3 regions of the Methylobacterium sp. 13MFTsu3.1M2 genome follow, and region 3 is predicted to be linked to each of the others. Evidence: predicted binding sites of a transcription regulator. Region 3 holds the regulator's gene; each other region holds the start of a gene.
What was found. Region 3 encodes PhoB, which activates phosphate uptake and scavenging genes when phosphate is short. Its sites were predicted from a motif close to TGTCATNNANCTGTCAT; they were not measured.
Positions count from the first base shown of each region.

Region 1: the regulator PhoB is predicted to act here: its motif matches at 7,133-7,149, upstream of BM314_RS20365 (YdcH family protein).
Region 2: the regulator PhoB is predicted to act here: its motif matches at 6,487-6,503, upstream of phnC (phosphonate ABC transporter ATP-binding protein).

Region 1 covers NZ_FOMM01000020.1:105,088-114,424, reverse strand. Annotated here, with positions in the region: gene BM314_RS20405 (3-hydroxyacyl-CoA dehydrogenase NAD-binding domain-containing protein) at 1-129, shown strand, start outside; gene BM314_RS20400 (acetyl-CoA C-acyltransferase) at 144-1,331, shown strand; gene BM314_RS20395 (acyl-CoA dehydrogenase family protein) at 1,336-2,532, shown strand; gene BM314_RS20390 (acyl-CoA dehydrogenase family protein) at 2,607-3,761, shown strand; gene BM314_RS20385 (tetratricopeptide repeat protein) at 3,878-4,750, opposite strand; gene BM314_RS20380 (5-(carboxyamino)imidazole ribonucleotide synthase) at 5,083-6,195, opposite strand; gene purE (5-(carboxyamino)imidazole ribonucleotide mutase) at 6,192-6,692, opposite strand; gene BM314_RS20370 (YdcH family protein) at 6,771-7,031, opposite strand; gene BM314_RS20365 (YdcH family protein) at 7,163-7,345, shown strand; gene BM314_RS20360 (propionyl-CoA synthetase) at 7,551-9,337, shown strand, end outside.
Region 2 covers NZ_FOMM01000021.1:128,980-138,316, reverse strand. Annotated here, with positions in the region: gene BM314_RS21270 (carbon-phosphorus lyase complex subunit) at 1-749, opposite strand, end outside; gene phnH (phosphonate C-P lyase system protein PhnH) at 753-1,340, opposite strand; gene phnG (phosphonate C-P lyase system protein PhnG) at 1,343-1,825, opposite strand; gene phnF (phosphonate metabolism transcriptional regulator PhnF) at 1,905-2,648, shown strand; gene phnE (phosphonate ABC transporter, permease protein PhnE) at 2,801-3,667, opposite strand; gene phnE (phosphonate ABC transporter, permease protein PhnE) at 3,664-4,545, opposite strand; gene phnD (phosphonate ABC transporter substrate-binding protein) at 4,562-5,491, opposite strand; gene phnC (phosphonate ABC transporter ATP-binding protein) at 5,595-6,443, opposite strand; gene BM314_RS21230 (LbetaH domain-containing protein) at 6,558-7,178, opposite strand; gene BM314_RS21225 (DUF1045 domain-containing protein) at 7,171-7,857, opposite strand; gene BM314_RS21220 (ceramide glucosyltransferase) at 7,883-9,031, opposite strand; gene BM314_RS21215 (inorganic phosphate transporter) at 9,229-9,337, shown strand, end outside.
Region 3 covers NZ_FOMM01000016.1:118,589-127,925, reverse strand. Annotated here, with positions in the region: gene recN (DNA repair protein RecN) at 1-1,616, shown strand, start outside; gene BM314_RS17230 (hypothetical protein) at 1,732-1,932, shown strand; gene BM314_RS17225 (hypothetical protein) at 1,948-2,193, opposite strand; gene pstS (phosphate ABC transporter substrate-binding protein PstS) at 2,472-3,512, shown strand; gene pstC (phosphate ABC transporter permease subunit PstC) at 3,598-4,575, shown strand; gene pstA (phosphate ABC transporter permease PstA) at 4,588-5,478, shown strand; gene pstB (phosphate ABC transporter ATP-binding protein PstB) at 5,501-6,316, shown strand; gene phoU (phosphate signaling complex protein PhoU) at 6,426-7,145, shown strand; gene phoB (phosphate regulon transcriptional regulator PhoB) at 7,268-7,963, shown strand; gene BM314_RS17190 (protein-disulfide reductase DsbD family protein) at 8,143-9,337, opposite strand, start outside.

The DNA of each region.
Region 1 (9,337 bases), on a different contig from region 3:
TTGAAGACCGTCGTCGAAGCCTTGTCGCGCTTCGCGGCCGAGACCGGCGACGACAGCCAGGAGCCGGCGCCGCTCCTGAAGAAGCTCGCCGCCGAGGGCGGCAGCTTCGCCGGCCTGAAGAACGCCTGAGCGGGAGAGCGATCATGACCGAAGCGGTGATCGTCTCGACCGCCCGCACGCCCATCGGCAAGGCGCATCGCGGCGCGCTGAACCTCACCCGCGGCGCCGACCTCGCGGCCCACGCGATCCGCGGCGCCCTGGATCGGGCGTCCCTGGAGCCCGCGGCCGTCGAGGAGGTGGTGCTCGGCTGCGGCTATCCCGAGAACGCCACGGGCGGCAACGTCGCCCGCCACGCGGCCCTGGTGGCGGGGATCCCGGTCGAGTCGGCCGGCGTCACGGTCTCGCGCTTCTGCGCCTCGGGCCTGGAGGCGATCGCCAGCGCGGCGCGCCGGATCATCCTCGACGGCGTGCCGGTGGCGGTGGCGGGCGGCGTCGAGTCGATCAGCCTCGTCCAACCGAAGGTCCAGCGGGAGCTGACCCGCAACGCGTGGCTGGAGGCGCATCTGCCGGCGATCTACATGCCGATGATCGAGACCGCCGACATCGTGGCGGAGCGCTATCGGATCTCCCGGGAGGCGCAGGACCACTTCGCCCTGGAGAGCCAGCGACGGACCGCTGCGGCGCAGGAATGCGGGCTGTTCGACGACGAGATTGTCCCGATGAGCGCCGTCATGGCGGTGACCGACAAGGCCACCGGCGAGACCCGGGAGGTCGAGACCCGGCTCGCCAAGGACGAGGGCAACCGCCCGGACACGACCCTGGAGGGGCTGTCCAAGCTCAAGCCCGTGCGCGGGGAGGGGGCCTTCATCACGGCGGGCAATGCCAGCCAGCTCTCGGACGGCGCCTCGGCCAGCGTGCTGATGTCGGCCGACGAGGCGGCGCGGCGCGGCCTCGAACCGCTCGGCATCTTCCGAGGCTTCGCCTCGGCGGGCTGCGGGCCGGACGAGATGGGCATCGGCCCGGTCTTCGCGGTGCCGCGGCTCCTCGAGCGCCAGGGCCTGCGCGTCTCCGACATCGACCTGTGGGAGCTGAACGAGGCCTTCGCGTCCCAGTCGGTCTACTGCCGGGACACGCTCGGGATCGACCCCGAGAAGGTCAACGTCAACGGCGGCGCCATCGCGGTCGGCCACCCGTTCGGCATGTCGGGGGCGCGGCTCGTGGGCCACGCCCTGCTGGAGGGCCGCCGCCGCGGCGCGCGCTACGCCGTCGTGACCATGTGCGTCGCCGGCGGCCAGGGCTGCGCCGGCCTGTTCGAGATCGCCCGGAGCTGAGCCGATGGACCTGCGCTTCACCGACGACGAGATCGCGTTCCGCGACGAGGTCCGGACCTTCTGCAGGACGGAAATCCCGACGGAGATCCGGAAGAAGGTTTCGGAGGGGCGCAGTCTCTCGAAGGAGGACTACGTCACGAGCCAGCGGATCCTCAACGCCAAGGGCTGGGCGGTGCCGCACTGGCCGCAGGAATGGGGGGGCCGGGACTGGACCCCGATCCAGCGCTACATCTACACCGAGGAGCTGTTCCAGGCGGCGGTGCCGCTGCCCCAGCAATTCAACTGCTACATGTTCGGCCCGGTGCTGGCGACCTTCGGGCGGCAGGACCAGAAGGCGCGCTTCCTGCCGCGCGCCGCCAACCTCGACGACTGGTGGTGCCAGGGCTTCTCCGAGCCGGGCGCCGGCTCGGACCTCGCCTCGCTGAAGACCAGGGCGGTGCGCGACGGCGACCACTACGTCGTGGACGGCCAGAAGACCTGGACGACGCTCGGCCAGCACGCCGACTGGATCTTCTGCCTGGTGCGCACCGATTTCGAGGCCAAGAAGCAGCGCGGCATCTCCTTCCTGCTCATCGACATGACGACGCCCGGGATCACCGTGCGGCCGATCCTGACGCTGGAGGGGCGGCACGAGGTCAACGAGGTCTTCTTCGACGCCGTGCGCGTGCCCGTGGAGAACCTAGTCGGCGAGGAGAACCGGGGCTGGGACTACGCGAAGTTCCTGCTCGCCAACGAGCGCACCGGCATCGCCCGGATCGGGCTGACCAAGGAGCGGATCGCCCGCATCAAGCGGCTGGCCCGCGAGATGCCGGCCGGGTCCGGCACGATGTGGGACGATCCCGCCTTCCGCGCCCGCGTCGCGGAGGTCGAGGTCGAGCTGAAGGCCCTGGAGATCACCCAGATGCGGGTGGCGGCCAAGCAGGGAAGGGCGGATTCGGTGGAGCCGGACCCGGCCTCGTCGCTGCTCAAGATCCGCGGCTCGCAGCTCCAGCAGGCGGCGACCGAGCTGCTGGTGGAGCTCGCCGGGCCCTTCGCCCTGGCGGCGCCCGCGCGCGGGGCCGGGGCCAACAACCTGCCCGGCGGCTTCGACTGGGTCGACGCGGCGGCGCCGAGCTACTTCAACAACCGCAAGGTCTCGATCTACGGCGGCTCGAACGAGATCCAGCACAACGTCATCGCCAAGGGCATCCTGGGGTTGTGAGCGGTCGCCTCGCCCCGTCCTCCCCCTCATCCTGAGGTGCCGGGCGCCTCCGACGATTTCCGCGAGGGAACACCATGGATTTCGACCTGAACGAGGACCAGTCGCTCCTGCGCGACAGCGTCGAGCGGCTGGCCGCCGACCTCTACCCGTCGCTGGAGAGCCGGCAGGCGCGCCTCAAGGCGCCCCTCGGCTTCCCCGAGGACGGCTGGGCGGCCTTCGCGGAACTCGGGGTCGCCGGCCTGCCCTTCTCCGAGGACGAGGGCGGCCTCGGCGGCGGCCCGGTCGAGACCATGCTGGTCATGGAGGCGGTGGGCCGCAACCTCGTGGTCGAGCCCCTGCTCGCGAGCCTCGTGCTGGGCTCGACGGCCCTGCGGCTCGGCGGCAGCGCCGCGCAGCGGGAGCGCCTCGTCCCGGGACTCGTCGCCGGCGACCTCCGCCTGACCCTCGCCCACACCGAGCGCCAGTCCCGCTACGACCTCGCCGACGTGGCGACGACCGCCCGGCGCTCCGGCGAGGGCTACGTGCTGAGCGGGGCGAAGAGCGTCGTGCCCAACGCCGACGCGGCCGGCCTGATGGTGGTCTCGGCCCGCGTCTCGGGCGAGCGGCGCGACCCGAGCGGGATCGGCCTGTTCCTCGTCCCGACCGACGCCCCCGGCGTCGCCATCGAGGCCTACCCGACCCAGGACGGCGGCCGGGCCGCCGAGGTGTCCTTCTCCGACGTGACGCTCCCGGCCGACGCGGCGCTCGGCGACCCGGAGGGCGGCCTGCCGCTCCTGGAGCGGGTGGTGGAGCACGGGATCGCGGCGCTCGCCGCCGAGGCGGTGGGCTCCATGGACGCGCTCCACAAGCTCACGGTGGAGTACCTCAAGACCCGCAAGCAGTTCGGCGTCAGCGTCGGCTCGTTCCAGGCGCTGCAGCACCGCGCCGTCGACATGCTGATCCAGCTTGAGCAGGCCCGCTCCATGGCGCTCTACGCCGCCATGATGGTGGACACACCCGAGCCGCGCGCGCGGGCGGCGGCCCTGTCGGCCGTGAAGGTGCAGATCAACAAGGCCTGCCGCTACGTCGGCCAGGAGGCGGTGCAGCTCCACGGCGGCATCGGCATGACGCTCGAGTATATCGGCGCCCACCACTTCAAGCGGCTCGCCATGATCGAGTACCAGCTCGGCGACACCGCCCACCACCTGCGCCGGATCACGCAGGACGAGAACGGCCTGCTGGCGGCGTAGTTCGCCTCAGGCGCTGGCACCGTCCCTGCGGGCGGAGCGGAGCGATCCGGTGGCGCCGCGCGCGAACGTGTCGCGCTGCCCCGGGCCGCCTCGCTCCGCGCGCGATGACGGAGCGATCAGTTGAACAGCGTGCCGACCCCGCCCTGGACGCGGCCGAGGCCGGCCCGCGCGACGGTGTTGTTGGGGTCGATCGTCGAGGCGCGCTGGTAGTTCTCCATCGCCTCCTTGCGCTGGCCCTGCTTCTCGTAGGCGAGGCCCCGATAGGCCCAGGAGGTGGCGTCCTTGGCATTCACGTTGAGCGCGGCGTTGTAGTCCTCAATCGCCTTCGCGTACTGGTTGGTCGCGATCAGGCTCTGGCCGCGGGCCGCGTAGGGCGCGGCCACGAACGGGTCGCGGTCGATGGCGGCGTCGAAATCGGCGATCGCCTGGGTGTCCTGGCCCTGCTTCTGCTTCACGAGGCCGCGGGCATGGTACGCCTGCGCGGATTCGGGGCTCAGGCGGATCGCGACGTTGAGGTCGTTCAGCGCCTGGTCGAGGTTGCCCTGCGCGCGCTCGACATTGGCCCGGCCGATATAGGCCGGCCCGTAATTCGGATCGATCCCGATCGCCTTGGAGAAGTCCTGCAGCGCCGGGCCGTCGCGGCCGATCTGGCGGTTCGCCAGGGCGCGGTTGTTGTAGGCGGAGGCGGAGTTCGGATCGAGCTGGATCGCCTTGGTGAAGTCGCCGATGGCGTCGTTGAACTGGCCGGCGCGGGCGTAGGCGGCGCCGCGGGTGTTGTAGGCCGCCGCATCGTTCGGGTTGCGCTGCACGACCTCGGTCAGGGAGGCGATGTTGACGTTCGTGGCGCCGGTCGTGTCCTTCTCCAGGACCGCGTATTGCCGCGGGCCGGCCGCGCTGCCGACGGTCTCGCAGCCCGCGAGGCCGGCAGCCGAGACCAAGGCCGCGCCGATCAGTGCCGTCTTCCGTCCCAGCCGGTTGCGTACGTTCATTGCCCCACTCTCCCCGAGGCGTCGCCCGCTCCGCGCGCGCCCGCCCCGCCCCTCACAGTCCAAGAGCCCGCGCCGAGCGCCGGGCACGCCCGAGTTCGGGGCACCGTCGCGCATCACGGTGAAGGCCGGCTTAAGAAGCGCCGCGTCGTGATCCGGCCCCGCCGGTCCCGGCGGGACCGGAGCGGTGCGGGCGGGCTCGAGCGGCAGCATTCGGAACCGACCACGGTGTCGTGGAAGCGGCGGGATGTGGCGAAGGTATGGCTCGACCGTTCCGCGGGACCGCGAACGGCCTTCCGGCGGTCATGCGGCGACGCGGGTGTGCCCTCGAAGCCTCAGGATCCGGTCGGGCCAGGCCCGAGACGCGTGACGTGGCCCATCTTCCTGCCGGGGCGCGCCTCGCCCTTGCCGTACAGGTGCAGGTGGGCGCCGGGCTCGGCCAGCAGGGCGTGCCAGTCGTCGGCCTGGGCGCCGATCAGGTTGCGCATCTCGACGGGCAGGCCGCCGACCCGGCCCGCATCGCCCAGCGGCCAGCCGCAGACGGCGCGCACGTGCTGGGCGAACTGCGAAGTCAGCGCGCCCTCGCTGGTCCAGTGGCCGGAATTGTGCACCCGGGGCGCGATCTCGTTGACCACGAGCCGCTCCGCCCCGTCCTCGCGGACGAGGAACATCTCGACGGCGAGCACGCCGACATAGTCGAGGGCGTCGGCGATCCGCCGGGCGATCTCGACGGCGGCGCGGCCCGTTTCGGCGGACACGCCGGGCGCCGGCACCCGGGTCAGGGCGAGGATGTGGTCGCGGTGCTCGTTCTCGCAGAGGTCGTAGGCCGCGAAGCTGCCGTCGCGCCCGCGCGCGCCCACCACCGAGACCTCGCGCTCGAACGGCACGAAGCCCTCCAGGATCAGCGGCGCGCCGCCGAACTCGGCGAACAGGGCATTGCGGTCGCCCTCGGCCCGCTCGCGGAGCATGCGCTGCCCCTTGCCGTCGTAGCCGAAGCGGCGGGTCTTGAGCACGGCCGGCAGGCCGATCACCTCGATCGCCCGGTCGAGGTCGTCGGGCGTGTCCACCGCCCGGAACGGCGCCGTCGGAATGCCCAGGCCGTTGATGAACTCCTTCTCGGAGAGCCGGTCCTGCGTGGTCGAGAGCGCGCGCGCGTTCGGGTGCAGGACGGCGTGCCGGGCGAGGACGTCGGCGGTTGCGTGCGGGATGTTCTCGAACTCGTAGGTCACGACGTCGACGCCGCGGGCGAAATCCGCCAGCGCCGCGGCGTCGTCGTAGGCCGCGCAGGTGGTCCGGGCGGCCACGTCGAAGGCGGGGCTGTCCGCGTCGGGCGCGTAGACATGCGCCTTGAGGCCGTAATCGGCCGCCGCGAGCGCGATCATGCGCCCGAGCTGGCCCCCACCGACGATGCCGAGGATGGAGCCGGGGCCGAGGATCTTGTCCGTCACGCGTTCTCTTCCGTCACCGGCCGTTCGGCCACCGAGGCGCTCTGGGCCGCGCGCCACGCCTCCAGGCGCTCCGCCAAGTCCGGGTCGGTCAGCGCCAGGACGGCGGCGGCGAGCAGGGCCGCGTTCACCGCCCCGGCCCGGCCGATCGCCAGGGTCCCCACCGGGATGCCGGCCGGCATCTGGACGATGGAGAGCAGGCTGTCCTGGCCGGAGAGGGCCTTCGACTCCACCGGCACGCCGAAGACCGGCAGGCGGGTCATCGCGGCCGCCATGCCGGGCAGGTGCGCGGCGCCGCCCGCACCGGCGATCACCACCTTGAGGCCGGCTGCGACCGCGCCCTTGGCGAAGGCGACGAGCCGGTCCGGCGTGCGGTGGGCCGACACGATGCGCGCGTCGTAGGGTACGCCGAGCGCGTCGAGCGTCTCGGCGGCATGACGCATGGTCGCCCAGTCGGACTGGCTGCCCATGATGATCGCGACCGGAGGAGGCGACGCCATCGTTGATCCCGGCAAAAGAGGGCGCTTACAGGCGGCGCGGGCCTGCGGCAAGGCGGGGCCGGAGGGCGTCCACCGGCATCAGGCGATGATGTCCGGCGTGAGCGCGTCCTCGATGTGATAGATGCGGTCGCGCAGCGTGAGCTTGCGCTTCTTCAGGCGCTGGATCTGGAGCTGGTCCCCGGCAACGCTGCGCTCCAGCGCCTCGATGGCGCTGTCGAGATCCCGGTGCTCCTCGCGCAGCCGCGCCAGTTCGCCCAGGAGGTCCGACTGCGCACCCTCACCCGCCTCGTCCGCCATCGTCACCTGAGAACCCGAAGACCGTTCGTCGCCCGAGAGCATGCGTCACGCTCCGGCGCCGGACAAGGCGGCGCGGTAAGCAATCATCAGACTTAGCAGCAGAAAACGCTTCGACAGGTCCGGCATCCTGTGCCAATCTCGTTGTGTCGAAACGATGACAGGAGATTCGACTCATGTCGCTGCAGACGCATCTGAACCAACTCGCCCGGAAGCACGAAGCCCTCGAGCGCGAGATTCAGGAAGCGATCCACAGACCTTCGGCGAACGACCTCCACATCGCCGAGCTGAAGCGACGGAAACTCCTCCTCAAGGACGAGATCAACAAGCTTCAGGCGGGCAACGACACGTTGCACTGACGCCTGAGACGTCCAATCCGATAGCGAATTCACGCTGACGACCGCCGCATCGGGAGCCCCGGTGCGGCGGTTTTCTCATGGGGGGCACCGAGCCGCGGCCGTCACGCCCGTGGCCACTCCCTCCCGTGGCCACTCCCGTGCGCGCGAGAATGGGCTACTCTGCGACCCGCCGCCGGAGAGCGGTCCGCGAGGAAACGCCCAACCGATGACGAGAGCCAGCCTGCCGGGCCGCTACCCGGAGATCTACGAATCGGCCTGCCGCGACCCCGAGGCGTTCTGGCTCGGTGCGACGCGGGCCCTCGACTGGGCGCGGGCGCCGGAGCGGGCCTTCGCGCCGGATTCCGGCCCCTACGGACGCTGGTTCCCGGACGGCACCCTGAACGCCTGCCACAACGCGGTGGACCGCCACGCGGACGGGGCCCGGGCGGATCAGGTGGCGATCCGCTACGACTCGCCCGTGACCGGGACCAAGCGCAGCATCACCTACCGGGCGCTGCGCGACGAGGTGGCGGTGCTGGCCGCCGTGCTGGCCGACCTCGGCGTCGGCAAGGGCGACCGGGTGATCCTGTACATGCCGATGGTGCCCGAGGCGCTGTTCGGCATGCTGGCCTGCGCCCGGCTCGGCGCGGTTCACTCGGTGGTGTTCGGCGGCTTCGCGGCCAACGAGCTGGCGGTGCGGATCGAGGACGCGGCGCCGAAGGTGGTGCTCGCCGCCTCCTGCGGGATCGAGCCGAACCGCGTGGTCGCCTACAAGCCGCTCCTCGACGCGGCGATCGCGGCCTCGCGGCACAAGCCGGAGGCCTGCCTGATCCTCCAGCGCCCGCAAGGGCCCGCGACCCTCGTCGCGGACCGGGATCGCGACTGGGGTGAGACCGTGGCGGCCGCCCGGACGGCGGGGCGGAGCGCGGCGTGCGTGCCGGTCGCCGCCACCGACCCGCTCTACGTCCTCTACACCTCCGGCACGACCGGGAAGCCGAAGGGCGTGGTCCGCGATACCGGTGGCTACCTCGTCGCCATGGCCTGGTCGATGCCGAACCTCTACGGCGTCCAGCCCGGCGAGACCTACTTCTGCGCCTCCGACATCGGCTGGGTCGTCGGTCATTCCTACATCGTCTACGCGCCGCTCCTGCACGGCTGCACCACGGTCCTCTACGAGGGAAAACCTGTCGGCACGCCCGATGCCGGTGCCTTCTGGCGGGTGGTCGCCGAGTACGGGGTGGTCTGCCTGTTCACCGCGCCCACGGCCCTGCGGGCGATCAAGAAGGAGGATTCGAAGGGCGCCCGGATCGCCGATCACGACCTCTCGGCCTTCCGCAGCCTGTTCCTGGCGGGCGAGCGCGCTGACCCCGACTCGGTCGCCTGGGCCGAGCGCGTATTGGGCCGACCGGTCGTCGACCACTGGTGGCAGACCGAGACCGGCTGGCCGATCGCCGGCAACCCGATGGGCCTCGGCCTCCTGCCGGTGAAGCACGGCAGCACCTGCGTGCCGATGCCGGGTTACCGGGTCGAAGTCCTGGACGAGGGCGGGAAGCCGGTTCCGGCGGGGACCATGGGCACCATCGCGATCCGCCTGCCCCTGCCGCCCGGCTGCCTGCCGACCCTCTGGGGCTCGGACGACCGTATGCGGTCGAGTTACCTCGCCACCTTCCCGGGCTACTACGACACGTCGGATGCCGGGGTGATCGACGCCGACGGCTACATCACGGTCCTGGGACGGACCGACGACATCATCAACGTCGCGGGCCACCGTCTGTCCACCGGCGGCATGGAGGCGGTGCTGGCGAGCCACCCGGACGTGGCGGAATGCGCGGTCATCGGCATCCGCGACGCGCTGAAGGGAGAGGTGCCCTGCGGGTTCGTGGTGCTGAAGGCCGGCGTCGCCCGGCCGACCGAGACGATCGAGCGGGAACTCGTCGCCAAGGTGCGGGACGAGATCGGCCCGGTGGCGGCCTTCAAGCTGGCGCTGACCGTGCCGCGGCTGCCCAAGACCCG
Region 2 (9,337 bases), on a different contig from region 3:
AGCGGCACCGCGAAGCCCAGCTCCTCGGGCACGAACTCGAGCGCGACCTCCCCGACCCGGATCTCGCCGACGAACGGGTGGGTGCGGCCGTAGCCGCGCTGCGTCGAGTAGGCGAGGCCGAGCACGAAGCCCTCGTCGCCCCGGGCCAGCGCCTGGAGGCGGAGCGCCCGGTCAGCGGGGTAGTCCACCGGCTCGCGGGTGAGGTCGCCCGCGGGCGCGCCGTCGTCCGGGGGCGAGGGCTCGATCAGGCCGTCCCGGGCCAGCAGGTCGGTGACCCGCGGGCAGGTGCTGGCATCGGCGCGCGGCGCGGCCTCGGCGGCGGACTCGATCCCGGCTTCGGACTCGGCCGCGAGCGCGAAGTCGACCAGCCTGTGGGTGTAGTCGAAGGTCGGCCCGAGCACCTGCCCGCCGGGCAGGTCCTTGAACGTCGCGGAGATCCGGCGCTCGACCGCCATGGCGCCGGTGTCGACCGGCGCGGAGGCGCCGAAGCGCGGCAGCGTGGTCCGGTAGGCCCGGACCAGGAACACCGCCTCGACGACGTCGCCGCGCGCCTGCTTGAGCGCCAAAGCCGCGAGGTTCGGATCGTAGAGCGAGCCCTCGGTCATCACCCGGTCGACGAGCAGCGCCATCTGCTCCCGAATCTGCTCGACGGAGAGCTCCGGCACGGCCGGATCGCCCCGGCGCGCCTCGGCGAGGAGACGGTGAGCGTTGTCGATGGCGGCCTCGCCGCCCTTCACGGCCACGTACATGGATCAGGCCTCCGTCACCGTCGTGGAGCGCGGCAGGCCGGCCACGCGGCCGGGCGCCGTCAGGATCAGGTCGACGCCCAGGGGGAAGCCCGCGCGGTTCTCCGCGAGCTGCGCCGCGAAGCCGTCCGGCAGGGGCGCCGGCGCGATCCCGGCGGTGCCCCGGATGCCGGGGCCGGACAGGCACAGCCCCTCCCCCTCCGCGAGCGCGTCGAGGGCGAGCACCAGCGTCGTGGCGGTGTCGGGATAGGTCGGCGTCCCGGCGGCGAACTCCGCCAGCGGCGGGCAGCGCGCCGGGTCGCTGACCAGCGCGAAGGCCGCCGCGGCCGGGTCGCCGGTGAGCGGCGCGCCGGTGTGGAAGCGCAGGTATTCCGCGACCTCCGGCGCCGCGGCGAGGGCCGGATCGAGCCAGACCGGCGTGTCGGCGTCGGTGAGCGTAAGCGCGACGGCGGCCAGTTCCGGCGTCAGGGGCGCGGGCGGCGCGAGGCCCGGCGCGAGGGACCGGACGCGTCCGGGGCGGGCGAGGGCGTCCATCACGGCGCGGAACGTGTCCTGCGCGTCGTGGACCGGGTCGGCGAAGCCGGGGGCGAGCATGCTCAATCCTCTCCGCGGGCGAGGGTCAGGAAGTCGACCCGGGTGGCGGCCGTGCGCCGGGCGGCCCGATCCCGGGAGGCCGCGAGCCGCCGGGCGGCGGGCTCCAGGGCGGCCTCGACCCGGGCGCGCCGGACCGGATCCTGCCAGAGGGCGTCGAGGATCGCGGCGAGCCGCGCCTTCGCGCGGTCGCGGCCGAGATGGTAGGCGAAGCCCGCCGGACCGTCCGCGAGGCGGATGGCGGCCCGGGTCACGCTGACCTCGCCGAGATTGAACGGGCGACCGTCGCCGCCGATCCGGCCCGACGCCATCACGAGACCGGTCTCGGGCGGACGCAGGTCCGCGGCCGCGGGCGCTTCGAGGCCCGACACGGCCGCCTCGAGGGCCGCCTCGAGATCCGCGCGGCTCGCCTCGGCACAGAGGGCCATGACCGCCTGGCGCGCCGCGGTCTCGCCCTCGGATCCCGGATGTCTCGGGGTCGTCGTCATCGCGAATCCCTTCGTCGCTCGGTTGTCTAGGTGTATAGACAACTGGCGTGCGCCGCACAAATGAAGTTTGGATGACAGGATGGATGCGCAGGAGCAGGCGGCCGGCCTCGTCCGGGGCGAGGGGCTGACGGCGTGGCGGCAGATCGCCGACGCGCTGACGGCCGAGATCGCGGCGGGACGCTACGCGCCGGGACAGCAGCTCCCCGCCGAGGCCGCGCTGGCGGCGCGGTTCGCGGTGAACCGGCACACGGTGCGGCGCGCCCTCGCGGCGCTGGCCGAGGGCGGGCTCGTGCGCGCCAGCCAGGGCCGGGGCACCTTCGTGGAGGAGGCGCCGCTCGCCTACCCGATCGGGCCGCGCACGCGCTTCTCCGAGATCGTCGCCGGGGCCGGGCGCGAGGCCTGGGGCGACCTCGTCGCGGCGACCACGGTCCCGGCCGGGACCGAGCAGGCGGCGTCCCTGGCCCTCGCCCCCGGCGCGCCGATCCTGGAGCTGCTGACGGTCCACCGGGCGGACGGCGCCCCGCTCTCGACGGCGCTGACCTGGCTGCCGCTGCCGCGCTTCGCGGGTTTCGCCGAGGCCTACGCGGCGCGTGGCTCGATCACCCGGGCCTTCGCGACCTGCGGCGTCCACGACTACACCCGGCTCTCGACACGGATCCGGGCCCGCCCCGCGGATCCCGCGGAGGCGCAGCGCCTCGACATCGCGCCGGCGCGGGTCGTGCTGGTGGTGTCGAGCGTCAACATCGATCCAGCCGGCGTGCCGATCCAGGCGAACCGCACCCTGTTCGCCGCCGACCGCGTGGAGCTGGTGATCGGCGGGTGATGCGATGCCCGCGCGACGTCCGCGCGACCTCCGCGCGATGTCCGCGCGACGGCCTCGGCACTCCGTCCTCGCGAGCGGAGCGAAGCGAGCCGGGGCAGAGCGACCCTGGGTCATTGCGCTCCGCGCGTGATGCCGGAAAGCCGAGGCCTCCCTCAGCGCGCCGCCGGCCCGATGATCGCCCGGCGCAGGCGGGTCGAGACCCAGTCGATCGCCGCCACGGTCACGAGGATCATCAGCACCAGGAAGGCGACCTGCTGCAGCTCCAGCACGCGGATCAGCTCGGTGAGGTACTGGCCGATGCCGCCCGCGCCGACGATGCCGATGATCGTCGCCGACCGGGTGTTCGACTCGAAGAAGTAGAGGACCTGGCTCGCCAGCACCGGCAGCACCCCGGGGATCAGCCCGAAGCGGATGCGGTGGAGCGCCGAGCCGCCCGAAGCGACGACGCCCTCGCCGGCCCGCTTGTCGCAGGTCTCGATCGCCTCCGAGAACAGCTTGCCGAGCGCGCCGAAATCCGAGCACGCGATCGCGAGCGCCCCGGCGAACGGGCCCAGGCCGACGACGTTGATCCAGATCAGCGCCCAGATCAGCACGTCGACCGAGCGCATCACGTCGAGGCCGCGGCGGACCGCGAACCGCGCGAACGGGTTGGGCACGACATTCCGCGCCGCCAGGAACGCCACCGGGAAGGCGAGGATCGCCGCCGTCAGCGTGCCCAGGAAGGCGATGCCGAGGGTCTCGCCCAGCGCGTGCAGGAAGGTCCAGAACTGGCCCTCCGGCGATGGCGGTAGCATCAGCACCGCGAAGGTGCCGAGCCGCCCGAGCCCGTGGAGGATCCGCGCCACCGAGAAGTCGAGGCGCCAGTAGCCGAGCGCCGCAAGCCCCACCAGGACGACGAGCAGGGCGGCGAGCCGCGCCCGCCCCGGCCAGTCGGTGTGGAACTGCGCGGGGTAGCGCGCGCGCAGGCGGCCGAGGTCGGCCCGGGCCGCCGCCCGCAGGGTCTCGGGACGCGCGCTCATCGGGCGTGCTCCGCGCCGATCAGGCGGTGGCGGACCCGCTCGGTGACGAGGTCGATGCAGAAGACGGTCAGGATGATCAGCACGAGGATCGCGCTCACGTCCGCGTAGTAGAAATTGCGGATCGCCACGAGGAATTCCTGGCCGATGCCGCCGGCGCCGACGAAGCCCATCACCCCGGCGCCGCGCACGTTGATCTCGAAGCGCAGCAGCGCGTAGGAGGCGAAGTTCGACAGCACCTGCGGCAGGACCGCGAAGCGCACCGTCTGGACCCAGGTCGCGCCCGAGGCCGACAGGCCCTCGACGGGCCGCATGTCGATGTTCTCGACCACCTCGGAGAACAGCTTGCCCAGCGCGCCCGTGGTGTGGATCGCGATGGCGAGCACGCCCACCATCGGGCCGAGGCCGAAGGCGATGACGAAGATCAGCGCGAACACGACCTCGGGGACGGTGCGGCACAGTTCCAGGAGGCGCTTGGCGCCGACGCGCAGCACGCGCGACCGCACGAGGTTGGCGGCGGCCACGAAGCTGAGGGCGAAGCCCGCCAGCCCCCCGAGCAGCGTCCCGAGATAGGCCATGAGCAGGGTCTCGCCCAGCAGGCCCAGCCATTTGGGCAGGCCCCAGTACCAGGCGCGGACGTCCTCCAGCGGGTGCTCGAGGCTGATCGGCGGCAGGATCTGCTGGATGTAGGCGGTGAACTTGCCGATGTTCTCGGCGAAGACCAGCGGCCGCACCTCGGCGATCAGGCCCGCGACCACGGCGAGCGCCGCCACCAGGGCGAAGCCCGCCAGCGTGCGGCGGCGGGCCTCGCCGGTCGCCGCCGCGTAGAGGCCGGAGAGGGCGGCTGCCCGCTCCGGCGACAGGGGTGTCAGACCGCGCAAGGCGGGCGGCTCCGGATCAGGACTTCCGGCGCTGCTCGTCATTGAACCGCAGCATGTCGATGATCGGCTGGTAATCCTTGAGGGTCACCGGCGTGAGATCCTGGTCCTTGCCGTCGGAGAGCCGGTCGAACGCGGCCTTGTCGGCCTTCGGCAGGGCCACGAAGGCGTCGCGGATCTTGGCCTTCAGGTCGTCCGGCAGGCTCGCCAGCACGGCGAAGGGCCCCTCCGGCAGGAAGTCGGACTTGAACACGACCCGGAAGTCCGACTGCTGCATCGGCGTGCCGTCGGGCTTCTTGAGCATGCCCTTGGCGGCCATGCGGGTGACCATCGTGTCGGTCTCGGAGTTCCACAGGTTGGCGGCGGCGTCGGCCGTGCCCTGGGTGAGCGCCAGGACGGCGTTCTCGTGGCTGCCCGCGTAGAAGGTCTTGCCGAAGAACTTCTCGACGTCGTAGCCGGCCCGCTTCAGGAAGAAGCGCGGCGCCTGGTTACCGGAGGTGGAGTTCGGATCGACCAGCGCGAGGTTCTTGCCCTTGAGATCCTCGACGGTCTTGTAGGGGCTGGAGGCCAGCACGTAGACCACCGAATAGTAGCCCGAGGCGCCGGTCTCGTGCTTCTGGTTGACGATCGGCTCGATCTTGACGCCGGTCATCACGGCCCGGGCGAAGGAAGCCGGCCCGTACCACGCGATCTGGATGTTGCCGGCGCGCTGGCCCTCGATCACGGCGGCGTAGTCGCTCGCCACCCGCAGCTTCACCGGCACGCCGAGGGTCTTGGTCAGGTAGGCGGTGAGCGGCGCCCAGCGGTCGGCGGTGCCCGAGGCGTTCTCGGCCGGGATCACGCCCAGCGTCAGCTCCGGATACTGAGCCTTCCAGTCCTGGGCGGCGGCCGGCAGGCCGAGGAGGGCGAGGGCCGCGGCGGCGGCGGCGAGGGTGCGTCGGGTGATCATCGGGTCGTCCTTCGTGGCGTCGGCGAGGTTCGGCCGGCCGGAGGCCGGTCGGGCGTTTCCGAACAGTTTCGTTGGCGGTTTCTGTTGGGGCCCGGGGCCCGGGTCAGGCGCCGAGGGCGGCCTCGCGGACCGGGCGTACCGGTACGAGACCGGGCCGGCCCGGCATCGCGGCCCGCTGCTCCGCCTCGCGCTGCGCGGAATCGTCCAGCACCTCGCCGGCCTCCAGGCCGTAGAGCCGGCGCGCCACGTCCTCGGTGAGGTCGAAGGGGCCGCCCTCGAACACGACCCGCCCGGCCGCGAGGCCGACGAGGCGGTCGCAGTAGGCGCGGGCGAGGTCGAGGGAGTGCAGGTTGCACAGCACCGTGATGCCGTAGCGCCGGTTCACGTCGGCGAGCGCGTCCATCACGAGCCGCGTGTTGCGCGGGTCGAGCGAGGCGACCGGCTCGTCGGCGAGCAGGATCTCGGGTTCCTGCACGAGGGCGCGGGCGATGGCGACGCGCTGCTGCTGGCCGCCCGACAGGCCGTCGGCCCGCTGGCCGGCGAACTCGCCCATGTCGAAGCTCTCCAGGGCGGCGAGGGCCATGGCCCGGTCCTCGGCGGACCATTGCCGGAGCAGGGCGCGGTGGGTCGGCACGTGGCTGAGGCGCCCCATCAGCACGTTGGTCATGACGTCGAGCCGGCCGACGAGGTTGAATTGCTGGAAGATCATGGCGCAGCGGGTGCGCCACTCGCGCAGCGGGCGGCCGCGCAGGGTGGTGACCTCGCGGCCGTCGTGGAGGATGCGCCCCGAACTCGGATCCGCCAGCCGGTTGATGAGGCGCAGCAGCGTGGACTTGCCGGCACCGGACCGGCCGATCACCCCGACGAAGCTGCCGGGCTCGATCCGGAGCGACACGCCGTCGACGGCGCGTCGGTCGCCGTACTGGCGCGTGAGATCCTCGATAACCAGCATGCCACCATCCGCCGGGGAACGGCCGCACGTAGACGCCGGTTTGACGACGATTGGATGACGTATTCGGAACGATTATATTTGCCGGCGCAGCATCTCGGCTTTTCGATAGCCGACTTAATCTTCGTGGCGCTCCAGGAATGCTTCGATGGGCAGCCCGCGGAAATCCGGCAGCGCCCGGCGCAGGCGCTCGTGGTCCCAGTCCCACCACGCCAGGCGGGTCAGACGGTCAGCGACCACCTCGGGGAAGCGGCGCCGGACCGGCCGGGCGGGATTGCCGACGACGATCGTGTAGGGCTCGACGTCGCGGGTGACGATGGCGCCCGCCCCCACCACCGCGCCGGTGCCGATCGTGCGCCCGGGCAGGACGACTGCGCCGTGGCCGATCCAGACGTCGTGGCCGATCGCCACCGGGCTCGCCCGGCGCCGGTCGAAGAAGGCGGGCTCGTCCAGTTCCTCCGGCCAGTAGGCGCGCGCCCGGTAGGTGAAGTGCGCCTGCGACGCCCGCTCCATCGGGTGGTTGCCGGGATTGATCCGCACGCTGGCGGCGATCGAGCAGAACTTGCCGATCGCGGTGTAGATCACCTCGCCGTCCTCACCGATGTAGGAATAGTCGTCGAGGGTCGTCTCGGTGAGGCGGGTGCGGGCGCCGACCTCGGTGTAGCGGCCGAGGCGGCTGTCGACGACCCGGGCGCTCGGATCGAGGGCGGGTTCGAGGCCGAGGGGGCGGTCAACCACGGGCCTCTCCGAAGGGCAGGCGCGCCAGGAGCCGGAACGGCCCCGACCCGTCCTGGGTCAGGAGGCTGACGGCGTCGATCCGCAGGGGCTCCGGTCCCGCGGCGGCGTAGGCCTCGGACAGGCGCCGGTGCCAGAGGTCGCGCTCCGCCTCCGGCAGGGCGTCGGTCAGGGTCATGTGGAAGCGGAAGGCCTCGAACACGTAGGGGTAGCCCCAGCGGTCGAGGAGCGCGCGGCCGCGCGGGTCGAGGCGCTCCGGCCGGCGCTTGGCGCGCTCGGCCTCCGTGAGCGGTGCCCGGAACGGGTCGAGGGCGGCGACGCACTCGGCGGCGAGGAGCCCGAGTTCCGGCGGGGGTGTCTCCGGCACCAGGGCGAGGAACGGCCCGAGGGCGGCGACCCGGAGCGGCCCCACCGCCACTGGCGGGTGCGCGGCCGCGAGGGCGCGGGCGGCGGCCACGAGGTCGGCCTCCCCGGTGCCGGGGGCGAGGCGCAGCGGCGCCTTGAGGGTGGCGTGGAACCCGTAGACCCGCGCGCCGGCCGTGACGGGTGCGAGATCGCCGAGCCCCTCCGGGTGCGGCACCGGCAGCCCGGTGACGTTGTCGGTGCCGAGGATCGCCCGGCCGAAGGCTTCGAGGCGCGAATCCGGGGCGGGCAGCCAGTAGAGGGCGTAGCGGCGCGACACGTCAGGGCCTCCGATCGCCGGGCGGTCAGGCCGTCGGCGCGTAGGTGCGCGCGTCGGCGGCCCGCCGGGGGCGCACGTCCATGGCATTGCCCCGCCACACGATGGCGCTCCGCATCCAGGCGCCGACCCAGATCGCCGGGATCAGGGCGTCGCGCGCCAGGAAGGCGGCCAGCGTGCGGGGCGAGCGGTGCCAGCCCGCGCGGACCGCGAGCCGGTGCTCGGCGGCATAGCACAGGGCGGCGAGGCCGGCAGCGCCCGCGAGGCCCGCGAGGCTTCCGGCCCAGAGGGCGACGAGGAGCGCCGGCAGCAGGACGCCGCTGCCGATCTCGGGGGCGAAGAACAGCGGGAAGGTCACGCGGCGCAGGCGCGCCCAGCGCAGCTGCCGCGCCCAGACCTCCCGGAAGCCGCGCGGGCCGAGCGGCTGCTCGAACGGGCTCGCCACGAGGTGGACCCGCTTGCCGGCGGCGCGCACGAGCTTGGTGGCGGCCGCGTCCTCGGCGATCTCGGCCGCGAGCGCCTGGAGGCCGCCCTGCGCCTCCAGGAAGGGCTTGTGCCAGAGCATGCTCTTGCCCTGCGCGAAGCCCAGCCCGAAGGCCTCGGCGGCGTATTGCCAGCGCGCCTGCAGGGTGTTCAGGAAGGCGCACTCCACCTCCGCCATGAAGCTGCCCGGGCGGGCGCCGGCCGGGGTGGAGCAGACGAGGCCGGTATCGGCGCGCCACGCCGCCTGCAGCCGCTGGAGGTAGTCCGGCGGCATGGCGACGTTGGAATCGGCGAGCACCACCCAGTCGTGGGCGGCGGCGCGCCAGCCGCGCAGGCAGTTGTTGAGCTTCGGGTTGGCGCTGACGCGCTCGTCGCCGCGGATCAGGCGGGCGGGCACGTGCGGGTGGGCCTCGATCAGGCGCTCCACCATCGGGACGATCGGGTCGGCCGGGTCGGCCACGCAGAAGATCAGCTCGTAGGACGGGTAGTCGAGACGGAAGCTGCGGAGGAGCATCTCCTCGCTGTAGGCCTCGACCCCGCGCAGGGGGCGGACCAGGGAGACGGGCGCGCCGTCCGGGAACCGCGACGGGCCGTGGTCCCGGCCGAGGCGCCGGGCCGCGACGGCGATGCTGCCGATCTGGACGACGGCCAGGAGCGCGCCGAGGGACAGGGCCGGCACCGTGGCGTCAATCATGCGGATCCCTCGTGCGATCGGGCGAGCGGTCCGGTCCGCTAGCGGCCGGACCGCGTCAGGCGTGTGACAGCGCCGCCCGACGCTCTCGGACACGCTCTCGGACACGCTCGCCGACGCGCGGCGTCGCGGGCCGTCACCCAACCGTCACCGCGCGGTTTTAATCCCCGCTCACCACGAAAGATTCCGCGCGAGGGTTCATGTCCGATACCGCCGTGATGCCGTCGGGGGCGGTGGGAGGCCGGAAGGCGGGCGGCCCGCGCCTCGACCACGGGATGCATCTCGGCGGGGTGGTGGCGTTCCTGCTCG
Region 3 (9,337 bases):
TCCGATCGGGACTCAGCGTCCTGACCGGGGAGACGGGCGCGGGCAAATCGATCCTGCTCGACGCCTTCGCCCTGGCGCTCGGCGGCCGCGGCGACGGCCGCTTGGTCCGCCACGGCGAGGCCCAGGGCGCGGTCACGGCCGTGTTCGATCTGCCCCTCGACCATCCGGCGCGCCGGATCGCGGCCGAGGCCGAGATCGACACCGAGGGCGACCTGATCCTGCGCCGGACCCAGATGGCGGACGGCCGGACCCGCGCCTTCGTCAACGACCAGCCGGTGGGCGTTCAGGTCCTGCGGGCGATCGGCGCGGCTCTCGTGGAGATCCACGGTCAGCACGATGACCGGGCGCTGGCCGACCCCGCCTCGCACCGGGCGATCCTCGATGCCTTCGGCGGCCTCCAGACCCAGCTCGCGAAGGTCGCCGCCGCGTCGCGGACCGTGCGGCATGCCCGCACCGAACTCGCCGAGCACCGCGCCCGCGTGGAGGCGGCCCGCAAGGAATCCGACTTCCTGCGCCACGCCGTGGAGGAGCTCGCCGCACTGGCGCCGCTCGCCGGTGAGGAGGCCCAGCTCGCCGAGCGCCGCACGATCATGCAGCAATCCGAGAAGGTCGCGCGCGAGCTCAACGAGGCGCTCGAGGCCGTCGGCGGCCCCCATTCCGGCGTGCCGCACCTCTCGGCCGCCCTGCGCAAGCTGGAGCGGCGCGCCGCGCAGCTGCCGGCCCTGGTGGACCCGTGCGTGAACGTCCTCGACGCCGCGATGGTCGCCCTCGACGAAGCCCGCGCGGTCCTCGAGGCGGCGGTAGCCGAGACGGAGTTCGATCCCCGCGACCTGGAGCGCGTCGAGGAGCGGCTCTTCGCCCTGCGCGCCGCGTCCCGCAAGTACGACGTCGCGGCCGACGACCTCGCCGCCCTGGCGGAGCGCTACGCCGGCGACGTGGCGGCGATCGATGCCGGCGAGGCGGCTCTGGCCGGGCTGGAGCAGGCGCTCGCGACGGCGGAGGCCGCCTACGCCGAGGCGGCCGAGAAGCTCAGCGCCGGGCGGCGCCGGGCGGCCAAGCAGCTCGACGCGGCCGTGAAGGCCGAGCTGCCGCCGCTCAAGCTGGAGCGCGCCCGCTTCATCACCGAGATCGCCACGGACCCGGATTCCCGCGACCCGGCCGGCACCGACCGGGTCGAGTTCTGGGCCCAGACCAATCCCGGGACCAAACCCGGCCCGATGATGAAGGTCGCCTCGGGCGGCGAGCTGTCGCGCTTCATGCTGGCGCTGAAGGTCGTGCTGGCCGACAAGGGCTCGGCCCCGACGCTCATCTTCGACGAGATCGATACCGGCGTGGGCGGCGCGGTGGCGGACGCCATCGGGATGCGGCTCGCCCGGCTGGCGGCGACCGTGCAGGTGGTCGCGGTCACCCACGCGCCCCAGGTCGCCGCGCGGGCGGAGACGCATTTCCTGATCGCCAAGGCCCCCGTGAAAGGGGCCGGCCGCGTCGCCACGCGGGTGGCGAGCCTGCCGGTCGCCGAGCGCCGCGAGGAGATCGCCCGGATGCTGGCGGGCGCCACCGTCACCGACGAGGCCCGGGCAGCGGCCGCGCGACTCCTCCAGGGCGCCGACGCGTGAACCGGCGTCAACCTTAACCGTTGGTTGAAGGTAATAATTCGTTAACTATTCATCGTGAGAATGCTGTCATCCCGGTACCGCGGCAGGGTTGGGCGGTCGAAGGGCGGGAGGAGCCATGAAGCCGTCAGTCGTCGACTCCGATGGGTCTCTGCCCGCGGGACAGCCCCTGAAGCGGGCGGTCGACACCCGCCAGCTCGGCCTCACGCTCCGCACGGTCTACGAGGGCAGCGTCGACACGCAGCCGATCACCGACACGCATGTCGAGCTGCTCCTGCGCTTGCGCCAGAAGGAGCGGGAGCTGCGCCGGGCGGTCTGACCCGGGGCGGCGGCCTCACCAGCGGCGCGCCCCCGGCCGGCGACGGTACTCGGCCGCACGAATCAGCGTCAGCACGCGGTCGAGGCTCACCAGCAGCTCCGCCTCCTCGACGCGCGCCGCGGAGGCCGCGTCCGGGTCGGGGCTGAATTTCTGCCGGGCTTGCGCCAGCGCGAGCGCCCGCTCCACGGCCTCCCGCTCGGCGTGCAGGGCCAGCCAGGCCGGATCGGATTCCGTCGCCGCATCCACCTCGTCGCCGCCCACGATCCGCGCGTCCTTCTGCTGCCGGCTGCCGCTCTTGGCGGAGAGGAACGCGCGAGAGGCCGGAACCGTGCCGCGCCCGGCCGACGCGCGGTGTCGTCCCCGTGTCGTCCCCCCGTCATCCCCCGTGTCATCCCGGTGTCATCTACTTGTCGTAACCGCCCGGCCATCGGGCGGCCGGCGCTGGGTCTCTTCGGAAGATCGGCCGCAGGGCTCTGCCGCGGGCACGGGCCCGCCGGCGGGGCAGCGCAGGCTCTAGCCCGACGGCAACGGAGATTCCTTTGAGACCCTTCGCTTACGCGCTCGCCGTCGGCCTCGCGACGGTTCAGCTGGCGTCCGCGGCGCTCGCCGCCGATATCACCGGCGCCGGCGCCACCTTCCCGTTCCCGGTCTACTCGAAGTGGGCCGAGGCCTATCGCAAGGAGACCGGCTCGGGCCTCAACTACCAGTCGATCGGCTCCGGCGGCGGCATCAAGCAGATCCAGGCCAAGACGGTCGATTTCGGCGCCACCGACGCGCCCCTGAAGCCCGAGCAGCTGGCCAAGGACGGCCTCGTCCAGTTCCCGACCGTGATGGGCGGCGTCGTGCCGGTGGTGAACATCCCCGGGATCGAGCCGGGCAAGCTCAAGCTCACCGGCGACGTGCTGGCCGACATCTACGCCGGCAAGATCGCGAAGTGGAGCGACCCGCGCATCGCCAAGCTCAATGACGGGCTGAAGCTCCCCGACGCCAACATCACCCCGGTCTACCGCTCCGACGCGTCGGGCACGACCAACATCTTCACCACCTACCTGTCCCAGGTCTCCGAGCCCTGGAAGAAGGAGTACGGCGCGGCCACGACGATCTCCTGGCCGGTCGGGCAGGGCGGCAAGGGCAACGAGGGCGTGACCGCCACCGTGAAGCAGGTTCCGAACGCCATCGGCTACGTCGAGTCGGCCTACGCCAAGCAGAACAAGCTCTCCTACGCCCTGCTGCAGAACAAGGCCGGCCAGTACCCGCAGCCCGACGACAAGGCGTTCCAGGCCGCGGCGGCGAGCGCCGACTGGAAGGCGACCCCGGGCTTCGGCATCTCGCTGACCAACCAGCCGGGCGAGGCGGCGTGGCCGATCACGGCGGCGACCTTCATCCTGGTCCACAAGGACGCCGCCGACCCGGCCAAGTCCGCCGCCGTGCTCAAGTTCTTCGACTGGGCCTACAAGAACGGCGACACGCTCGCCACCGACCTCGACTATGTCCCGCTGCCGGACAACGTCGTCGAGCTGATCCACCAGGAGTGGAAGGACGTGAAGGGCAAGGACGGCAAGCCTGTCCTCAACATGTGAGCGTGGCGGGGAGGGGGTGAGAACCTCCTCCCTCGCTTCCGGGAACGCACCGCGCTACCACGCCCCCCTTCGCAGAGAACCGCGGATGCCCGCTTTGACCGAATCGATCGCCCTCGGCCGAACCCGTTCCGCGACCGCGCGGAAAGCGCCGAGCCGGAGCCTCGACACGCTGTTCCGGACCTGCTCGTACGGCGCGGCCCTGCTGGTGCTGCTCGTGCTCGCCGGCATCCTCGGCTCGATCCTGTACGGCGGCTGGCCCGCCTTCCGCGAGTTCGGCTTCGGCTTCCTGACCTCCAGCGCCTGGAACGTCGGGACCGAGCAGTACGGCGCCCTGGTCGCGGTGATCGGGACCGTCGCCTCCGCCTTCCTGGCCCTGCTGATCGGCGTGCCCGTCTCGCTGGGCATCGCGGTCTACCTCACCCAGCTCTGCCCGGGCTGGGCCCGCAAGCCGGTCGCCATGACGATCGAGCTGCTCGCGGCCGTGCCGAGCATCATCTACGGCATGTGGGGCCTGTTCGTGTTCGCGCCGCTCCTGGCGCGCTACGTCCAGATCCCGGTCTCGAACCTCGTGGAGGGCATGCCGATCGTCGGCACGCTGTTCTACGCCCGGGTGCCGTCGGGCGTCGGCGTGTTCACCGCCGGGATCATCCTGGCGATCATGATCGTGCCGTTCATCGCCTCGATCGCCCGCGACATGCTCGACCAGATCCCGACCGTGCTGCGCGAGAGCGCCTACGGGATCGGCTGCACCACCTGGGAGGTCGTGCGCCACGTGCTGGTGCCGCAGGCGGCCGTCTCGATCATCGGCGCGATCATGCTCGGCCTCGGCCGGGCGCTCGGCGAGACGATGGCGGTGACCTTCGTGGTCGGCAACGCCAACCGGCTCTCGGCCTCGATCTTCGACCCCAGCTCGACCATCGCGTCGCGCATCGCCAACGAGTTCAACGAGGCGGACGGCCTCCAGCTGAACGCGCTGATGGCTCTGGGCTGCATCCTGTTCGTGATCACCTTCGTGGTGCTCATCATCGCCCGGCTGCTGACGCGCCGCGTCCAGGCCGCCTGAGGAGCACGCGCGATGGTTTCCTCCAGCACGATCGCCCCGGCCGCACAGCGCCGCCCCGGCCGCGTCCGCCAGGGACGCCGTGTCGCCGACCGGACCCTGCGCGTCGCCTGCGCCGCCGCGACGGTGGTCGGCGCCCTGGTCCTCGGCTCGATCCTGGTGATGCTGATCGTCCAGGGCGTGCGCGGCTTCACGCCGACCCTGTTCACCAACCCGACCCCGGGCCCGGGCTCGGAGGGCGGCGGCATCGCCAACGCCATCCTGGGCAGCCTCGTTCTGACCGGGATCGGCATCCTGATCGCGACGCCGGTCGGCGTCATGGCCGGGACCTTCCTGGCCGAGTACGGGCGCGGCTCGAAGCTGGCCGCCCTCATCCGTTTCCTCAACGACGTCCTGCTCTCGGCGCCGTCGATCCTGATCGGCCTGTTCGTCTACACGCTGATGGTGCGGCCGATGGGCACCTACTCGGGCTGGGCCGGCGGCGTGGCGCTGGCGATCATCGCCGTGCCGGTGATCGTGCGCACCACCGAGGACATGCTGCGCCTCGTGCCCGGCACCCTGCGGGAGGCCGGCGCGGCGCTCGGCGCGCCGCCCTCGACGGTGATCATGAGCGTGACCTGGCGGGCGGCCTCGGCCGGCATCGTCACCGGCATCATCCTGGCCCTCGCCCGCATCGCCGGCGAGACCGCGCCGCTGCTGTTCACCGCGCTCAACAACAATTCCTGGTTCTCGGCCAACCTGATGGGCGGCGTCGCGAACCTGCCGGTGATGATCTACCAGTTCGCCCTCTCGCCCTACCCGAACTGGCAGGGCCTGGCCTGGGCGGGCGCGCTCCTGATCACCACCACCATCCTGGCGCTGTCGATCATCGCGCGCCTCGTGATCAAGCCGCAGGCCTCGCGCTGAGCCCCCTTTCGAGGACACGACGATGAACGCCGCCTCCGCGATCCCCACGGTCGAGCTGAACCGCAACCGCGCCGAAGAGGGCGGCCCCGTGCGGATCGCCGTCAAGGACCTGAACTTCTACTACGGCAGCTTCCACGGGCTGAAGGACGTCAACCTCAACTTCCACGACCGGCAGGTGACGGCGCTGATCGGCCCTTCCGGCTGCGGCAAGTCCACCCTGCTGCGCTGCTTCAACCGGATCTACAGCCTCTACCCGGAGCAGCGCGCGGAGGGCGAGATCCTGCTCGACGGCGAGAACATCCTCAGCCCCTCCGTCGACCTGAACGAGCTGCGCTCGCGCATCGGCATGGTGTTCCAGAAGCCGACGCCGTTCCCGATGTCGATCTACGACAACGTGGCCTTCGGCCTGCGCCTCTACGAGAAGCTGCCGAAATCCGAGCTCGACGGCCGGATCGAGGAATCCCTGCGCAAGGCCGCCCTCTGGGACGAGGTGAAGGACAAGCTCCGGCAGCCCGGGACCGGCCTGTCGGGCGGCCAGCAGCAGCGCCTGTGCATCGCCCGGACGGTGGCGCAGAAGCCGGAGGTGATCCTGTTCGACGAGCCGACCTCGGCCCTCGACCCGATCTCGACCGGCCGCATCGAGGAGCTGATCGAGCAGCTGCGCGACGAGTTCACCATCGTGATCGTCACCCACAACATGCAGCAGGCGGCGCGCATCTCGCAGTTCACCGCCTTCATGTATCTGGGGCAGCTCGTCGAGTTCGGTCCGACCAACCGCATGTTCATGAACCCGACGGAACGCCGCACGCAGGACTACATCACCGGCCGCTTCGGCTAGTCTGCCGGGCCGCTCCGGTCCCGGGACCGCCGCTCGCGTCTCCGGCGCGCCGGCGGGTCCCGCAAGCCTCCCGGAGGGCCGTCCCCGGGACTCCATCGAAGGATCCGCCATGCCCGGCCATATCGTCACCTCCTACGACACCGACCTGGAGAACCTGCGTCGCTCGATCTCGGAGATGGGCGGCGTCGCCGAGAAGATGACCGCGGAGGCGACCGACGCCCTCGTGCGCCGGGACGACACGCTCGCCCAGGCGGTGATCCTCGCCGACAAGCGCCTCGACGCGCTGCAGCGGGACATCGAGGAGCGCGCCGTGCTGCTGATCGCCCGGCGCCAGCCCCTGGCGATCGACCTGCGCGAGACCATCTCGGCGATCCGCGTCTCCGGCGATCTGGAGCGGATCGGCGACCTCGCCAAGAACGTCGCCAAGCGCGTGGTGGCGATCTCCGACCAGGCGCCGGCCCAGAAGATCGTGCTCGGCGTGCGCCACATGAGCGACCTCGCCGAGGGTCAGCTGAAGGACGTGCTCGACGCCTACGGGAGCCGCGACGTCCAGGCGGCCCACGACGTCTGGGAGCGCGACGGCGAGATCGACGCCCTGTACAATTCCCTGTTCCGCGAGCTCCTGACCTACATGATGGAGGATCCGCGCAACATCTCGTTCTGCACGCATCTCCTGTTCTGCGCGAAGAACGTCGAGCGCATCGGCGACCACACCACCAACATCGCCGAGACGATCCACTACCTCGCCACGGGCGAGACGCTGGCGGGTGACCGGCCGAAGAACGACGCGTCGAACTACGCGACCGTGGACGGCGTGCAGGCGCCGTGAGGCGCCAACCCCGGCGCCTTCCTGTGGGCGCGGCCGGGGTCACTCTCCGTGCGGGTTGAGGCGGGGCGGCGCCTCCTGCACCATCCGGTGACCGCCCGCAGAACGAGTTTTCGAACGTGAGCATGCAAGTCCTGATCGTCGAGGACGAGGAGGCCCTGAGCACGCTGCTGCGCTACAACCTGGAGGCCGAGGGCTTCCTGGTGGATTCGGCGGCGCGCGGCGACGACGCCGAGCTGCTCTTGGCGGAGCGGATCCCGGACCTCGTCCTGCTCGACTGGATGCTGCCCGGCCTCTCGGGGATCGAGCTGTGCCGCCGGATCCGGGCGCGCCGGGAGACCGAGCGCCTGCCGGTGATCATGCTCACCGCCCGCGGCGAGGAGGGCGACCGCGTCCGCGGGCTCGGCACGGGCGCCGACGACTACATCGTCAAGCCGTTCTCGGTCCCGGAGCTGCTCGCCCGGATCCGCGCTCTCCTGCGCCGGGCCAAGCCCGCCCACGTCTCGGACCGGCTGGCGGCCGGCGACCTGGAACTCGACCGCACCGGCCACCGCGTCCGCCGCGGCGGCGAGGAGCTGCATCTGGGCCCCACGGAGTTCCGGCTCCTGGAATTCCTGATGCTGGCGCCGGGCCGGGTCTTCTCCCGCGAGCAGCTCCTCGACGGGGTGTGGGGCCACGACGTCTACATCGACGAGCGCACCGTCGACGTCCATGTCGGGCGGCTGCGCAAGGCGCTGAACGGCCCGCGCCAGACCGACCCGATCCGCACGGTCCGGGGCTCGGGCTACGCCTTCGACGAGACCTTCTCGCTGGAGGCCTGAGGCGGCCTCACGGGCCGTCCGGATAGGACTTCGCTCCGGCGCACCGTCATCGCGAGCGCAGCGAAGCGACCCAGGGCGGCGGGACGCCTGTGAGCGTGGCGCTGCTGGGTCGCTTCGCTCCGCTCGCAAAGACGCTGGGACGGGCCCGCGAAGATTCGCGCGTCCCGACCTCCAGGGACTCAGCGCGCCAGCGCCGCGCTCCGGCCCGAGGCGGCCGGCACCGCCTCCAGCGCCGCCAGGACCGTCCCCTCGGTGAGGATCTGCGGCAGCACCTGGGGCTCTCCCGTCCCGGTATAGAGCAGGTAGAGCGGGACGCCGCTGCGCCCGTGCTTCTCCAGGAGGCGGGTGATCTCGGGGTTCTGGTTGGTCCAGTCGCCCTTCATGTAGGTCACGCCGCGCTCGGCCATCGCGGCCCGCACGGCCTTGGTGTTGAGCGAGGTCGCCTCGTTGACCGCGCAGGTGATGCACCACGCGGCGGTCATGTCCACGAAGACGGGGCGGTGCGCGTCGACCAGGGCGTCGAGGCGCGCCTGCGTGAACGGCTCGATCCCGTCGGCGGCGGCCTGCGCGGCCGGCGCGGCGCGGTCCCGGGGCAGGGTGACGGCGAGGGCCCCGACGGCGATCAGCGCCAGCGCGGCGGCGGCCTGCGCGACCCGGCCAGCCCGCGGCGGGGCGGCGCGGCCGTGCTCCCAGGCCCAGGCGGCGAAGCCCACGAGGACGAGGCCGATCAGCGCCGTCAGCAGCCCGCGCGGGTCGACCTGCTGCGCCAGCACCCAGATCAGCCACGCCACGGTGGCGTAGACCGGGAAGGCCAGCACCTGCTTGAGGGTCTCCATCCAGGCGCCCGGCCGCGGCAGCGCCCGCAGGGCCGGCGGCCAGAGGGTCAGGAGCAGGAAGGGCAGGGCGAGGCCGAGGCCGAGGCTCGCGAAGACGGCGAGCGCCACGCCGGCGCTCTGGGTCAGCGCGAAGCCCACCGCCGAGCCCATGAACGGCGCCGTGCAGGGCGTCGCCACCAGGGTCGCGAGCACGCCGGTGAAGAACGAGCCGCTCAGGCCGCCGCGCCGGGTGAGGCCGTCGCCGAGGCCGGCGAGCCGGCCGCCGACATGGACCGCGCCCGAGAGGCTCAGGCCCATCGCGAACAGCAGGTAGGCGAGCCCCGCCACGATGGCGGGCGACTGGAGCTGGAACCCCCAGCCGATCGCGGCCCCGCCGCTCTTCAGGCCGATCAGCGCGGCGGCGAGCGCCAGGAAGCTCGCCAGGACGCCGGCCGTGTAGGCGAGGCCGTGGAGCCGCAGCCGGGCCGGCCCCTCGCCCGCGTGCCGCACGAGGCCGAGCACCTTGATCGACAGGACCGGGAAGACGCAGGGCATCAGG